Regions from separate parts of the Cellulosimicrobium sp. So1_17 genome, predicted to be linked through region 1. Evidence: predicted binding sites of a transcription regulator. Region 1 holds the regulator's gene; each other region holds the start of a gene.
The links. Region 1 encodes Rex, which represses fermentation and respiration genes when NADH is low (regulators of the CRP and FNR family bind a similar motif). Its sites were predicted from a motif close to CTTGTGAANNNNTTCACAAG; they were not measured.

Region 1 (4,241 bases):
ACCGTGTCGGTGCACCAGAGCGGCGCGACGCTGTTCCCGGGGACCGGCCACGCGACCGACGTCGGTGGTCCGGGCGCCGAGGGCACCGCGGTCAACGTCGCGCTCCCGCGCCGGACCGACGGCGCCCGGTGGCTGCGTGCGGTGGACGCCGTCGTGCCACCGGTGCTCCGCGCGTTCCACCCCGACGTGCTCGTCACGCAGCACGGGTGCGACGCGCACGGTGACGACCCGCTGTCCGACCTCGACGTGTCCGTCGCCGCGCAGCGCACGGCGGCGGCCCGGATGCACGAGCTCGCGCACGAGCTGACGGACGGGCGGTGGCTCGCGCTCGGCGGCGGCGGGTACGCGATCGCACGCGTCGTTCCCCTCGTGTGGTCGGCGGTCGTGGGGGAGGTGGTCCACGCCCCCGTGTCGGCCGACCGCGAGCTGCCCGCGCCGTGGCGCGAGCTCGTCGCCGACGTCGCGGGCTACGACGCGCCGCCGTCGTTCGGGCCCGACGTCGAGTGGCGTCCCTGGAGCGCCGGCTTCGACCCGGACGACGCGGTCGACCGCGCGGTCCTCGCGACGCGTCGGGCCGCCTTCCCCCACCTGGGCCTCGACCCCCACTTCGACTGAGCGCGCGGGGGACCTGGACGCGACGCGCCCCCGCGGACCGCTCGACCGGGCAGGGCATCGCCGCGTTCGAGGCCACCGGCGCGAGCAGGTAGGCTAAGGGGCGGATTTCTCTCGTGTTGGTCGGCTCGTGGTCCACGAAACCTGATCAACCGTGGACCACACGGCAGTCGCTCGACCGGTTCGGACCGTTCCGTCGCCGGCCGCCGACCAGCCGATCAGCTGCCGAACAGCACCGACAAGCATTGCGAGGACCGTATGGGCTCCGTCATCAAGAAGCGCCGCAAGCGTATGGCCAAGAAGAAGCACCGCAAGCTGCTTCGCAAGACGCGCCACCAGCGTCGTAACAAGAAGTGACGTCGCGCGCGTCCTGACGCGCACCGACCGCCGAGCCCGGCACCCCGACGAGGGGTGACCGGGCTCGCTGCGTACCACCGGCTGTCCGGGTGGTGCGTAGGCGCACACCCCCACGCCGGCCCCCGGGTGGTGACCCCGGACGCGCGACGACCAGGTCAGAGCCGCGCGATGCGCCGGTCGACCGCGCGGCGGACCGACCGCAGCACGAGCGCGCCCGCCCACACGGCGCCCGCCCAGCTCGCGGTGCGGACGCCGCTGCGGGCGACGCGCCGTCGTCGGCCGCGGAACTCGCGGATGGGCCAGCCGACGTCCTGCGCGTGCCGGCGCAGCCGCGCGTCGGGGTTGATGGGGCACGGGTGCCCGACCTCGTTCATCATCGCGACGTCGTTGAGCGAGTCGCCGTAGGCGTAGGAGGCCTCGAGGTCGATGCCCTCGCGCTCGGCGAGGGCGCGCACGGCGTCGGCCTTCGCGCGCCCGTGCATGAGGTCGCCGACGAGCCGGCCGGTGTAGAAGCCGTCCTCGTGCTCCGCGATGGTCCCGAGGGCCCCGGTGGTGCCGAGCCGGCGCGCGATGAGCTCGCCGATCTCGACGGGGGTCGCGGACACGAGCCACACCTGGTTGCCCGCGGCGAGGTGCTCGTCGAGGAGTCGTCGCGTGCCGGGGTAGATGCGCAGCGAGAGCACGGTGTCGTAGACCTCCTCGCCGATCGCGGTGATCTCGGCGACGGAGCGCCCGGCGATGAGGTCGAGCGCGCGGGACCGGATGCGGTCGATCTGCTTGCGGCTCTCGCCGAGGAGGAGGTAGCGCGCCTGGTGCGCGGCGAACCGGACGAGGTCCGTGGTGGAGAAGAACTCGCGGCGGTAGAGCGCCTGCGCGAGGTGGAAGGACGACGCGCCGCGGATGATCGTGTTGTCGACGTCGAAGAACGCCGCCGTGCGGCGGGCGGGCGGCTGCCCGGGGGACGTCGGCATGCCGTCCACTCTATCGGCGCCCGTGGGACGTGCCTCTACCCTGGGACCGTGAGTGCCGCTCAGCCGTCCGTGCCGTCCGTGCCGTCGGTGCCCGTCCTGCTGTACGGCCGCGCCGGGTGCCACCTGTGCGACGACGCGCGGACCGTCGTCGCGCAGGTGTGCGGCGACGCGGGCGTGGCGTGGGCGGAGGTGGACCTCGACGACCCGGCGACGGCCCCGGCCGTCCGCGAGGAGTACGGCGAGTACGTCCCGGTCGTCACGGTCGCCGGGGTGCAGCAGGGGTTCTGGCGTGTGGACGCGCGTCGCCTGGCGCGCGCGGTGGGACGGATTTCGGGCGGGCGCCCGGACCTGGGATGATCGGCACCGGGTACGCACGAGCGACCGTCGACGAGGACGGTCCCGGGACGACGGTGGTGGCAGGTGGCTGAGCAGTTTGTCGGTGAGGTGACGGTCCCGGGGATCCCGAGCGCCACGGTGGCGCGGCTCCCCTCCTACCTGCGTGCGCTGCGCGACCTCGTCGCACGCGGGGTGACGACGACGTCGTCGGTCGAGCTCGCGGAGCTGTCGGGCGTGGGCCCGGCGCAGCTGCGCAAGGACCTCTCGTTCCTCGGCTCGTTCGGCACGCGCGGCGTGGGCTACGACGTCGACTCGCTCGCGCAGTACATCACCGAGGCGCTGGGCCTGGTGGACGAGCACCGGATCGCGATCGTCGGGATCGGCAACCTCGGGCACGCGCTCGCGAACTACTCGGGCTACGAGCAGCGCGGCTTCCACGTCGCGGCGCTGCTGGACGCCTCGCCCGAGGTGGTGGGCACGCGTGCGGCGGGGATCGTCGTCGAGCACGTGGACGCCCTCGAGGACGTGGTGGCCCGGGAGCACGTGACGATCGTCGTCCTCGCCACGCCGGCCGCGCACGCGCAGGCCGTGACGGACCGCGTCGTCGCCGCAGGCGTCAAGGAGATCCTCAACTTCGCGCCGCGCGCGCTGCAGGTGCCGGCGGACGTCGACGTGCGCGGCGTGGACGTGGGCAGCGAGCTGCAGATCCTCGCGTTCCACTCCCAGGCGCGCGCGCTCGCAGCGGCCGACCGCTGACGGCGTCCCCGGACCTGGCTCCCGGCATGAGGCGCTGGACCTGGCTCCCGGCATGACGAGAGGCCGCGTGCGGGGGAGCACGCGGCCTCTCGCGCCGCCCCGGAGGGGCGGCCGAACCGCTGCCGGCCGGGCGGGGGCGGGCCGGCAGCGGTGGTCGGTCGGGTCAGGCCTGCTTGATGGCCGAGACGTCGAGCGTGATCTTGATCTTGTCGCCGACGAGCACGCCGCCGGTCTCGAGCGCGGCGTTCCAGGTGAGGTCGAACTCCTTGCGGGAGATCTCCGTCTTCGCCTCGAAGCCGGCGCGCGCGTTGCCGAACGGGTCGGTCGCGGTGCCCGCGAACTCGGCCTCGAGCTCGACCGGCTTGGTCACGCCGTTGATGGTGAGGTCTCCGGTGATGACGTAGTCGTCGCCGTCGCCCTGGATGCTGCGCGACGCGAAGGTCCACGTCGGCTTGCTCTCCGCGTCCCAGAAGTCGGCGCTGCGCAGGTGGTTGTCGCGGTTCGCGTCGCCGGTGCTCACCGACGCGGCGTCGAGCTCGGCGGAGACCGCCGAGGAGTCGAGGTCGTCGCCGACCGCGATCGTCCCGCCGGTGATCGCGAGGGTGCCGCGCACCTTCGAGATGCCGGCGTGGCGGACGGTGAACGCGGCCTGCGAGTGCGAGGCGTCGATGGCGTAGGTGCCGGCGGTGAGGCCGGTGGGCAGCGGCGTGGCCATGGTGGCTCCTTCAGATCGGTGTCGGTAGCTCGCGGTGGTCCCGCGAGAAGTCCATTGGTTGAAGATTCAACCACAGTCGCACGTATCAACGCGACCCCCTGCACGGTCTATTCCCGGTGGATGGAAGAATCGTCCCGACGCCCCGCCGACCCAACCCGAGGACCGGATGCACAACCCGAGGACCGCATGAGCAGCCAGAACGTCTCCAGCGCCGCCGCGACCCGGCTCGAGCCGCGCTGGCTCGACGCCGAGCAGCAGAGGCAGTGGCGCGCCTACCTCGACGGCACGGTGCGCTTCATCGAGGCGCTGAGCCGCGACCACGAGGAGCGGTCCACGGTCTCGCTCAACGAGTACGAGCTCCTCGTCCGGCTCTCGGAGAGCCCCGAGCACACGCTGCGCATGTCCGCGCTCGCCGACGGCCTCGCGCGCTCCAGGAGCCGCGTGACCCACACCGTCGCCCGCATGGAGGCGCGCGGTCTCGTGCGCCGGTCGGC
Region 2 (4,241 bases), 1.7 Mb from region 1:
TCCCGCGACCGGACCGCAGACCCGGAAGTCGAAGCGCGGGACGCCCTGGTCGCTGCGGTCGAGGCCGAAGACCTCGCAGACGACGCCGAACTCGAACGGGGCCAGGCCGTCGCTCACGACGGCCGCGACGGTGCGGATCATGGCCCGACCGTACGCCGCTGGCAGGATCTTGTCGACACGCGTCGGTCCTGCCACTCGTCCGGCGCGGCGCGCCCGACGATGCTCGAGGCATGGACATCCTCTGGGGCGTGATCGCCCTCCTCGTCGTCGTCGGCTCGACGGTCGTGGCCCTCGCGGTGCGCCGCGAGGACCCGGCGCACCCCTGGTTCCCCGCAGGTTCCGGCGAGGTACCGGGCGCTCAGGAGCTCGACCGTCGCTGAGCCGCGCGTCGGGACCGCGTGCGTCGAGGCGTGGCGCGCCGGGACGCGGGACGGCCCGGACCTCCGTGGAGGGCCGGGCCGTCGTCGTCGGGGCGCCGTCGGGTCAGGCGCGCGTCGAGACGTCGAGGTCCGCGTCGCCGGTGAGCTGGTCGAGGCCCTCGAGCTCCTCGGCCTCCCACGGCGCCTGGCCGAGGCTCGGGATCATCGTCGCGAGCTCGGGACGCCACTTCGTGAAGCGGTTCGGGAAGCAGCGCTCGAGCAGGTCGATCATGGCCGGCACGGCGGTCGACGCGCCCGGAGACGCTCCGAGCAGGCCCGCGATCGACCCGTCGGCCGCGGCGATGACCTCAGTCCCGAACTCGAGGACGCCCTTGCCGTCCTGGTCCTTCTTGATGACCTGGACGCGCTGGCCCGCGGTGATGGTCTCCCAGTCCTTGGGGTGCGCCGTCGGCATGAAGCCCTGGAGCGCCGTGAACTTCGTCTCCGGGCTCGCGAGGAGCTGCCCGACGAGGTACTGCGTCAGGTCGAGGTTCTTGACGCCCGCGCCGATCATCGAGCCCAGGTTGTGCAGGCGCAACGACGTGAACAGGCCCAGGTACTTGCCCTTCTTGAGGTACTTGGGGCTGAACCCGGCGTACGGGCCGAACATGAGATAGCTCTTGCCGTCGACGACGCGCGTGTCGAGGTGCGGGACGGACATCGGCGGGGAGCCGACGTCGGCCTTGCCGTAGACCTTCGCCTGGTGCTGCGCGACGAGCTCGGGGTCGTCGGTTCGCAGGAACTCGCCGCTGATCGGGAAGCCGCCGTAGCCCTTGGCCTCGGGGATGCCGGCCTTCTGCAGGAGCGGGAGCGCGCCGCCACCGGCGCCGACGAAGACGAAGCGCGCCTCGACGGTCGAGCGGCGCGCGGGCGCGTTCCACGACCGGTCCTTGACCGTGAGGCGCCAGCGGCCGTCCTTGGTCTTCTTGAGGTTCTTCACCTCGTGCTCGAGGAAGAGCTGCGTGCCGCTCGCGACGAGGTGGTCCACGAGCTGCTGCGTAAGGGCGCCGAAGTCGACGTCGGTGCCGCTCGTGGCGCGCGTCGCGGCGATCGGCTCGTCGCCGTCGCGCTCCGCGACGAGGAGGGGGGCCCACTGCGCGACGACCGCGGGGTCGTCGGAGAACTCGAGCTCGCTGAACAGGGGGTGCTGGCGCAGCGTCTCGAAGCGGCGGCGCAGGTAGTCGACGTTCTCCGTGCCGCGCACGAAGGTCATGTGCGGGGTGCGGGAGATGAAGCTCGCCGGCTGCGGGAGGGCGCCCGTCGTGAGGAGGTGGTGCCAGAACTCGCGCGAGACCTCGAACTGCTCGTTGATCGTCACCGCCTTGGCGATGTCGATCGAGCCGTCGGGTCGCTCAGGGGTGTAGTTGAGCTCGCACAGGGCGGCATGGCCGGTCCCGGCGTTGTTCCAGGGGTTCGACGACTCCTGCGCGACGGCGTCCAGGCGCTCGTAGATGCGCACCGTCCAGGAGGGCTCCAGGACGTTGATGAGAGCTCCCAGGGTGGCACTCATGATGCCACCGCCGATGAGGGCTACGTCGATCTGGTCTGCGGTGCTTGCGGGGTTGCTCGCTCGACTCGACACGGTGCGATTCTACGCTTGTGACAGAGTGCACAAAGTGTGCGGTGCGTCACGGGCGTGCGTCACATTCCTCGAGGACCAAGGTCCCGGACGCCGAGGTAGTACCGCAGCTCGCCGAGGTAGCACCCCGGTCCTGCACGGGTACTACTTCCCGCAACCGGGGTACTACTTCGCGCGACTCCGGTACTACTTCGCGCGACTGCGGTACTACGTCGCCGGCGGGGAGTACGGCGAGGGCCACGGGCCGATCTGCGGGAGGTCGACGTGCGTCCCCGCGCGCCACGCGTGCGGGACGGTCTCGGGCGTGCGGCCCGCGAGCCAGGCCGCGACATCGAGCAGCGAACCGGTCACCGTGGTCTCGGTCTCGGTCTCGGTCTCGGTCTCGGTCTCGGTCCCGGACTGGGGCTGCGCCGCTGCCGGGTCGATCGCCACCTCGACGTCCTGGGGCAGTCGGACGGCGAGGAAGTCCAGCAGGTGCTCGGCGAGCGCCGGCGGCCACGTGCCGATCCCGATCCCCGCGTCGAGGTCGACGGCGTGGAGTCGGACCTCGCGCCACCACGCGACGAGCGCGTCGACGACGGTGCCGTCGCGGTAGGAGACGGCCGCGACCCAGCCGGACGAGCCGGGGGCCGGCCACGCGGCCTCCAGCCGCTCGGCGAGCGCCGTGAGCGCCGCGACGTGCTCGACGACGGTGCATCGCGCCCCGGTCTGCATACCGGCCTCGCGGCCTGGGGCGCCGCCGTCGTACACCTCGACCAGCTCGCCCGCCGCGGCGCGCTCGGCCTGGCGTGCCATCGCCTCGCCGATCGCCGTGACGTGCGCGAGCACGTGGCTGCGCGACCAGCCGGGCAGGAGCGACGGCGCCGCCAGCGCGGCGGCGTCGAGCTCGCCCGCCGAGCGCGTGACGGCGGCGAGGGCTGCCCGCGCGTCGTCGCGGACGGCCTCGACGTCGGGCACGGCGCGGGCGTCGGGGGTGTCGGTCAGGGCCACAGGAGCTCCTTCGTCCAGCCGGGGGAGGGAGGGTCGTCGGGCGACGGAGGCGTCGCCGACGTGGTGTAGCGCAGGCGGGTCTGGCCGTCGCCCGGCGACGACGCCCAGAACTCGACCGTCGTGGCCTCGAGCGCGTACGCGGTCCAGGTGTCGAGCACGAGCTCCGGCTCGGTGCGCACGCGGGCGAGAGCCGCGTCCCACGCCTCGCGGTACTGCGCCCGCGAGGCGAGGGTCGTGCTCTGCTGCCCCGCGAGCGCCGTCGCGCGCGAGAAGTCGGACCGGGCGAGGAAGTCGGCCGCCGACACCTCGGCACCGAGCGGCACGACCGGGCCGCGCACGCGGACCTGCCTGCCGCGCTCGCGCCACAGGAACGTCAGCGCCGCGTTCGGGTTCTGCGCGAGCGCGATGCCCTTGGGGGAGTCGGAGCGCGTCGCGAAGGCCCACCCGCCCGGGCCGACGTCCTTGAGGATCAGGGTCCGGGCATCGACGCGGCCGCCGGCGTCGGCGGTCGACAGGGTCGCGGCGTGGGGGGCGGGAACGCCGGCGTCGATCGCGTCCTGGAGCCAGTCGACGAACAGCGTCACGGGATCGTCGGGCGCCGCGTCCACGGCGAGACCGGGCAGGTCGGGGCCGAGCACGGGCAGGGCGCGGAGCCGGTCGCGCAGCGTCGGGCTGTCGGTGTTGTCGGTGCCGTCGGTCATTCGTCCTCCGGGTCGTCTGGCGCGGGAGCGCTGGCGGTGAGTGGGGTGCCATCGGCGTCGAGGAGCGCGACGAACCCGCGGACCGCGCCGGCCATGGCGTCGGGGTCGTCGAGCGCGCGGGCGAGGACGTACCCGCCCTGCACGATCGCGACCGCGGCGAGCGCGCGGTCCCGGGCTGCGTCGTCGGGCAGCCCGTCCTCGCGCAGGACGGCGGTGACGAGGTCCACGAGGCCGACGAAGTAGGCCCGCACGTCGGCGGTGAGGGCGGCGTCGTCCATGACGGCCTGGTCGCTCACGAGCCGGCCGACCCTGCAGCCGGCGAGCGCGGGCCGGGGGCGCTCGAGGTAGCGGACGAGGCGGTCGCGAGCGGTGCCGGGGCGGTCGAGGTCCTGGCGGGCGGCGTCGAGAGCGCCGCTCGTGGTCGCGTGCACCGCCGCGCTCGCGAGGTCGTGCTTCGACGGGAAGTGGTGGTAGAGGCTGCCCTGCCCCACTCCGCTCGCGTCGAGCACCTGTCGCGGGCTCGTCGCGCCCACCCCCTGTGCCCAGAAGAGG
Region 3 (4,241 bases), 980 kb from region 1:
GCGGCGGACCGGGGAGGGCACGCCCCGAAGACCGACGTCGCGCGCGTGATCGTCGAGCGGCTCGGCTGGCGGGACGAGATTCCCGCCGTGGTGGAGCGCTTCCGGCAGGGGATCCTCGAGCACGTCGAGGCGTACCCGGGCGTGCTCGCCGCGCTCGACGGGCTGCGTGCGGACGGGCACCGCGTCGTCGTCGTGACGAACGGCACGTCCGCGCAGCAGCGCGGGAAGATCGCCCGCTGCGACGTCGCACCGCACGTCGACGACGTGGTGGTCTCCGACGAGGAGCAGGTCGCCAAGCCGGACCCGCGCCTGCTCGAGATCGCACTCGAGCGCCTCGGCGCGGGCGCGGTCGAACGGCGCGAGGTCTGGATGGTCGGCGACGCCGCCCACCTCGACGTCGCCGCGGGTCGCGCGGCGGGTGTGCGCACCGCCTGGGTCTCGCACGGCCACGCCTGGGCGGGCGGGGCGGAGCCCGACGTCGCGGGCGTGACGACGGTCGAGACCCTGGCGCTCGCGGCGGCGGCGTCCCGGGTCGCCGCGACCGGCCCCGGGACGCCCGCCCCGCTCCAGCGGTCGCTCAGGAGTGCGTGACCCCGACCGCCTTCTCGACGACGACCCGCAGGTCCCCGCCCGACTCGGCGAACCACTCGCGCTGCCGGGCGGCCCCGTTGCCGCGTGACCACAGCCGTCCGAGCAGCTCGGTCACGGTGTCGAGGTCGCCGGTGTCGACGAGCGCGTCCCGCACGTGCGCGACGAGCTGCCCCACGACGTCGTGCGCGGGGGCGGGGCGCCAGGTGAGCGGCGAGACGAGGTCATCGGCGAGCCCCGAGCGCCCGGCGCGCCACGACGCGGTGCGCAGGAGCTCGGGCCGCAGCTCGGGCGCCGCCGTGCCCGCCGCCGCCTCGCGGGCCGACGTCTCGACGAGTCCGCGTGCGAGCGCTGCGACGAGCGTCGCGGTCTCGGGGTCGAGGCACACGTCGGCGATGCGGATCTCGACGGTCGGGTACCGCGCCGAGAGTCGCGCGTCGAAGTACACCATCGCCTGGTCGAGGATGGTGCCGGTCGCGACGAGGGAGGCGACGGCGTCGTGGTACGCCTCCGGGCTGCCGAACGAGCGCGCCGGCCCCGAGGTGGGCCACCGCGACCACACCTGCGACCGGAAGCTCGCGTAGCCGCTGTCCTCGCCCTGCCAGTAGGGCGAGTTGGTGCTCAGGGCGAGCAGCGTCGCGAGCCAGGGGCCGATCCGGTCGAGCACGGCGACGCCCTCGGTGTCGTCCGCGACGGCGACGTGCACGTGGCACCCGCTCGTGAGCTGCTCGCGCGCGGTCAGCCCGAACGCGGCGCGGGCCTCGAGGTAGCGCAGCCGTGCCACCGTCGTGCCCTCGAATGGCAGCGGCGACGTGGAGAGCGCCGCGACGCGGGCCCCGACCCGGTCGGCTGCCTCCTGGGCACGTGCCCGTCCGGCGCGGATCTCCTTCGCGAGGTCCTCCAGCTCGGTGCGCGGGTGCGTCGCCGTCTCGAGCTGCTCCTCCATGAACTCCGACTCGAGCGAGCCGGTCCCGCCGCCCTTGTCCGACGTCCCGGTCGCCTCCAGCGCCTCCTGGGCCTTGGCGACGGGACGGCCGTCCTCGCCGACGAGCAGGAACTCTTCTTCCACACCTACGGTCCGTGTCACCCGGGAAGTGTCACACGGACCGGCCCCGCCCGCGTCGCTGGTGATGTCCGTCAGGTCGCGGCGCTGCCTTGCGGCGTGGGGTGAGCCGTCGACCATCCTTGTGAAGGTGATCACAAGGATGGTCCGTGGGGCGTGGAAATGGGACGGGATCGTTGGGATGTCGCCGTTCCTCCCCGTCGTGCCCGGCTCGGGACCTAGGTCACCGGGACGCTCGGAACCGGCCCACGGACGGCTGCATGTCCCTAGCCTGGAAGTGGCGACGGAGCCCGGGGCAGGGCTACCGGGAACCGGCCGGCGCGCGGATCAGCGCGTGAGGCACGAAGGAGGACCGATGACCAGCGTTTCCGAGGCACCGCGCACGCAGGGCGGGACCCGTCCGCAGACCGACGACGCCCACGTCCCCGCCTGGGAGGGGTTCGTGGACGGTCCGTGGCGCGACCACGTCGATGTCCGCGACTTCATCCAGCGCAACTACCGCCCCTACACGGGCGACTCCTCGTTCCTCGAGGGCCCGACCGAGCGCACGACCGGCATCTGGGCGACGCTCTCCGCGATGTTCCCCGAGGAGCGCGAGAAGGGCGTCCACGACGTCGACCCGCACACCCCCGCGGGCATCACGGCGCACGCGCCCGGCTACATCGACCGGGACAACGAGATCGTCGTCGGCCTGCAGACCGACGCGCCGCTCCGGCGGGCGATCATGCCGAACGGCGGCTGGCGCATGGTCGAGGGTGCCCTGAAGACCTACGGCTACGAGGTCGACGAGACCCTGCGGAAGGTCTTCAGCGAGTACCGCAAGACCCACAACCAGGGCGTGTTCGACGTCTACCCGCCGAACGTCCGCGCGGCCCGCAGCTCGCACATCATCACCGGTCTCCCGGACGCCTACGGACGCGGCCGGATCATCGGGGACTACCGCCGCGTCGCGCTGTACGGCGTCGACGCCCTCGTCGCGGCGAAGACGCTCGACAAGCTCGAGCTCGACACGCTCCCGTTCACCGAGACGGTGGCGCGCGAGCGCGAGGAGCACGCGGAGCAGATCCGGGCGCTCGGCGAGCTCAAGGAGATGGCCGCGACCTACGGGTACGACATCTCCGGCCCGGCGACGAGCGCCCGCGAGGCCGTGCAGTGGCTCTACTTCGCCTACCTCGCCGCCGTGAAGGAGCAGAACGGCGCCGCGATGTCGCTCGGGCGGACGTCGACGTTCCTCGACGTGTTCATCGACCGCGACCTCGAGGCCGGACGCATCACGGAGTCGCAGGCGCAGGAGATCGTCGACGACTTCGTCATCAAGCTGCGCATCGTGCGGTTCCTGCGCACCCCCGAGTACGACGCTCTGTTCTCCGGCGACCCGACGTGGGTCACGGAGACGATCGCCGGCATGGGCGAGGACGGCCGCCCGCTCGTCACGAAGAGCTCGTTCCGGTTCCTCCAGACGCTCTACAACCTCGGCCCGGCACCGGAGCCCAACATGACGGTCTTCTGGAGCCCCGAGCTGCCGCAGGGGTTCAAGGACTACTGCGCGCAGGTGTCGATCGACACGTCCGCCGTGCAGTACGAGTCGGACGAGCTCATCCGTGCGGCGTGGGGCGACGACGCGGCGATCGCGTGCTGCGTGTCCCCGATGCGGGTCGGCAAGCAGATGCAGTTCTTCGGTGCGCGCGTCAACCTCGCCAAGACGCTGCTCTACGCGATCAACGGCGGGCGTGACGAGGTCTCGGGCAAGCAGGTCTCGCCCGTGGCGGCACCTGTCGAGGGCGACGTGCTCGACTACGACGACGTCATGGCGAAGTTCGACGCCACGATGGACTGGCTCGCCGCCACGTACGTCGAGGCGCTCAACTGCATCCACTGGTCGCACGACAAGTACGCGTACGAGCGCCTCGAGATGGCGCTGCACGACAAGGACGTGCTGCGGACGATGGCGTGCGGCATCGCCGGCCTCTCCGTCGCGGCGGACTCGCTGTCGGCGATCCGCTACGCGACCGTGAAGGTCGTGCGCGACGAGCGCGGGATCGTCGTCGACTACGACACCGAGGGCGAGTTCCCCACCTTCGGCAACGACGACGACCGGGCCGACGAGATCGCCGTCGACCTCGTGGAGCGGTTCATGGCGAAGGTGCGCACGCACCCGACCTACCGCGACGCGGTGCCGACGCAGTCGGTCCTGACGATCACCTCGAACGTCGTGTACGGCAAGGCGACGGGCAACACGCCCGACGGCCGACGCGCCGGCGAGCCGTTCGCCCCGGGCGCGAACCCGATGAACGGCCGCGACACGCACGGCATGCTGGCGTCGGCGCTGTCCGTCGCGAAGCTCCCGTACGACGAGGCGCAGGACGGCATCTCGCTGACCAACACCGTGGTGCCGAGCGGCCTCGGGCGGACGAAGGAGGAGCAGGTGACCAACCTCGCCGGCCTCCTCGACGCGTACGTCGGCTCGAACGGCTACCACATGAACGTCAACGTGCTGAACCGCGAGACGCTCCTGGACGCCATGGACCACCCGGAGAACTACCCGCAGCTGACGATCCGCGTGTCCGGCTATGCGGTGAACTTCGTCCGC

Region 2: mqo (malate dehydrogenase (quinone)) is a predicted target of Rex. The motif match lies at 2,016-2,035, and genes of this name have one in related genera.
Region 3: pflB (formate C-acetyltransferase) is a predicted target of Rex. The motif match lies at 1,773-1,792, and genes of this name have one in related genera.

Annotation. Positions count from the first base shown of each region.
Region 1 is NZ_CM143702.1:1,919,396-1,923,636, reverse strand. It holds gene ACZCLJ_RS08570 (acetoin utilization protein AcuC) at 1-615, shown strand, start outside; gene ACZCLJ_RS08565 (30S ribosomal protein bS22) at 871-969, shown strand; gene ACZCLJ_RS08560 (HAD family hydrolase) at 1,125-1,940, opposite strand; gene ACZCLJ_RS08555 (glutaredoxin family protein) at 1,989-2,297, shown strand; gene ACZCLJ_RS08550 (redox-sensing transcriptional repressor Rex) at 2,361-3,032, shown strand; gene ACZCLJ_RS08545 (YceI family protein) at 3,196-3,747, opposite strand; gene ACZCLJ_RS08540 (MarR family winged helix-turn-helix transcriptional regulator) at 3,934-4,241, shown strand, end outside.
Region 2 is NZ_CM143702.1:210,245-214,485, forward strand. It holds gene ACZCLJ_RS00900 (helix-turn-helix domain-containing protein) at 1-141, opposite strand, end outside; gene ACZCLJ_RS00905 (hypothetical protein) at 231-380, shown strand; gene mqo (malate dehydrogenase (quinone)) at 484-2,001, opposite strand; gene ACZCLJ_RS00915 (maleylpyruvate isomerase family mycothiol-dependent enzyme) at 2,206-2,988, opposite strand; gene ACZCLJ_RS00920 (pyridoxine/pyridoxamine 5'-phosphate oxidase) at 2,979-3,689, opposite strand; gene ACZCLJ_RS00925 (TetR/AcrR family transcriptional regulator) at 3,686-4,241, opposite strand, start outside.
Region 3 is NZ_CM143702.1:940,090-944,330, reverse strand. It holds gene ACZCLJ_RS04230 (HAD family hydrolase) at 1-591, shown strand, start outside; gene ACZCLJ_RS04225 (carboxylate-amine ligase) at 578-1,657, opposite strand; gene pflB (formate C-acetyltransferase) at 2,007-4,241, shown strand, end outside.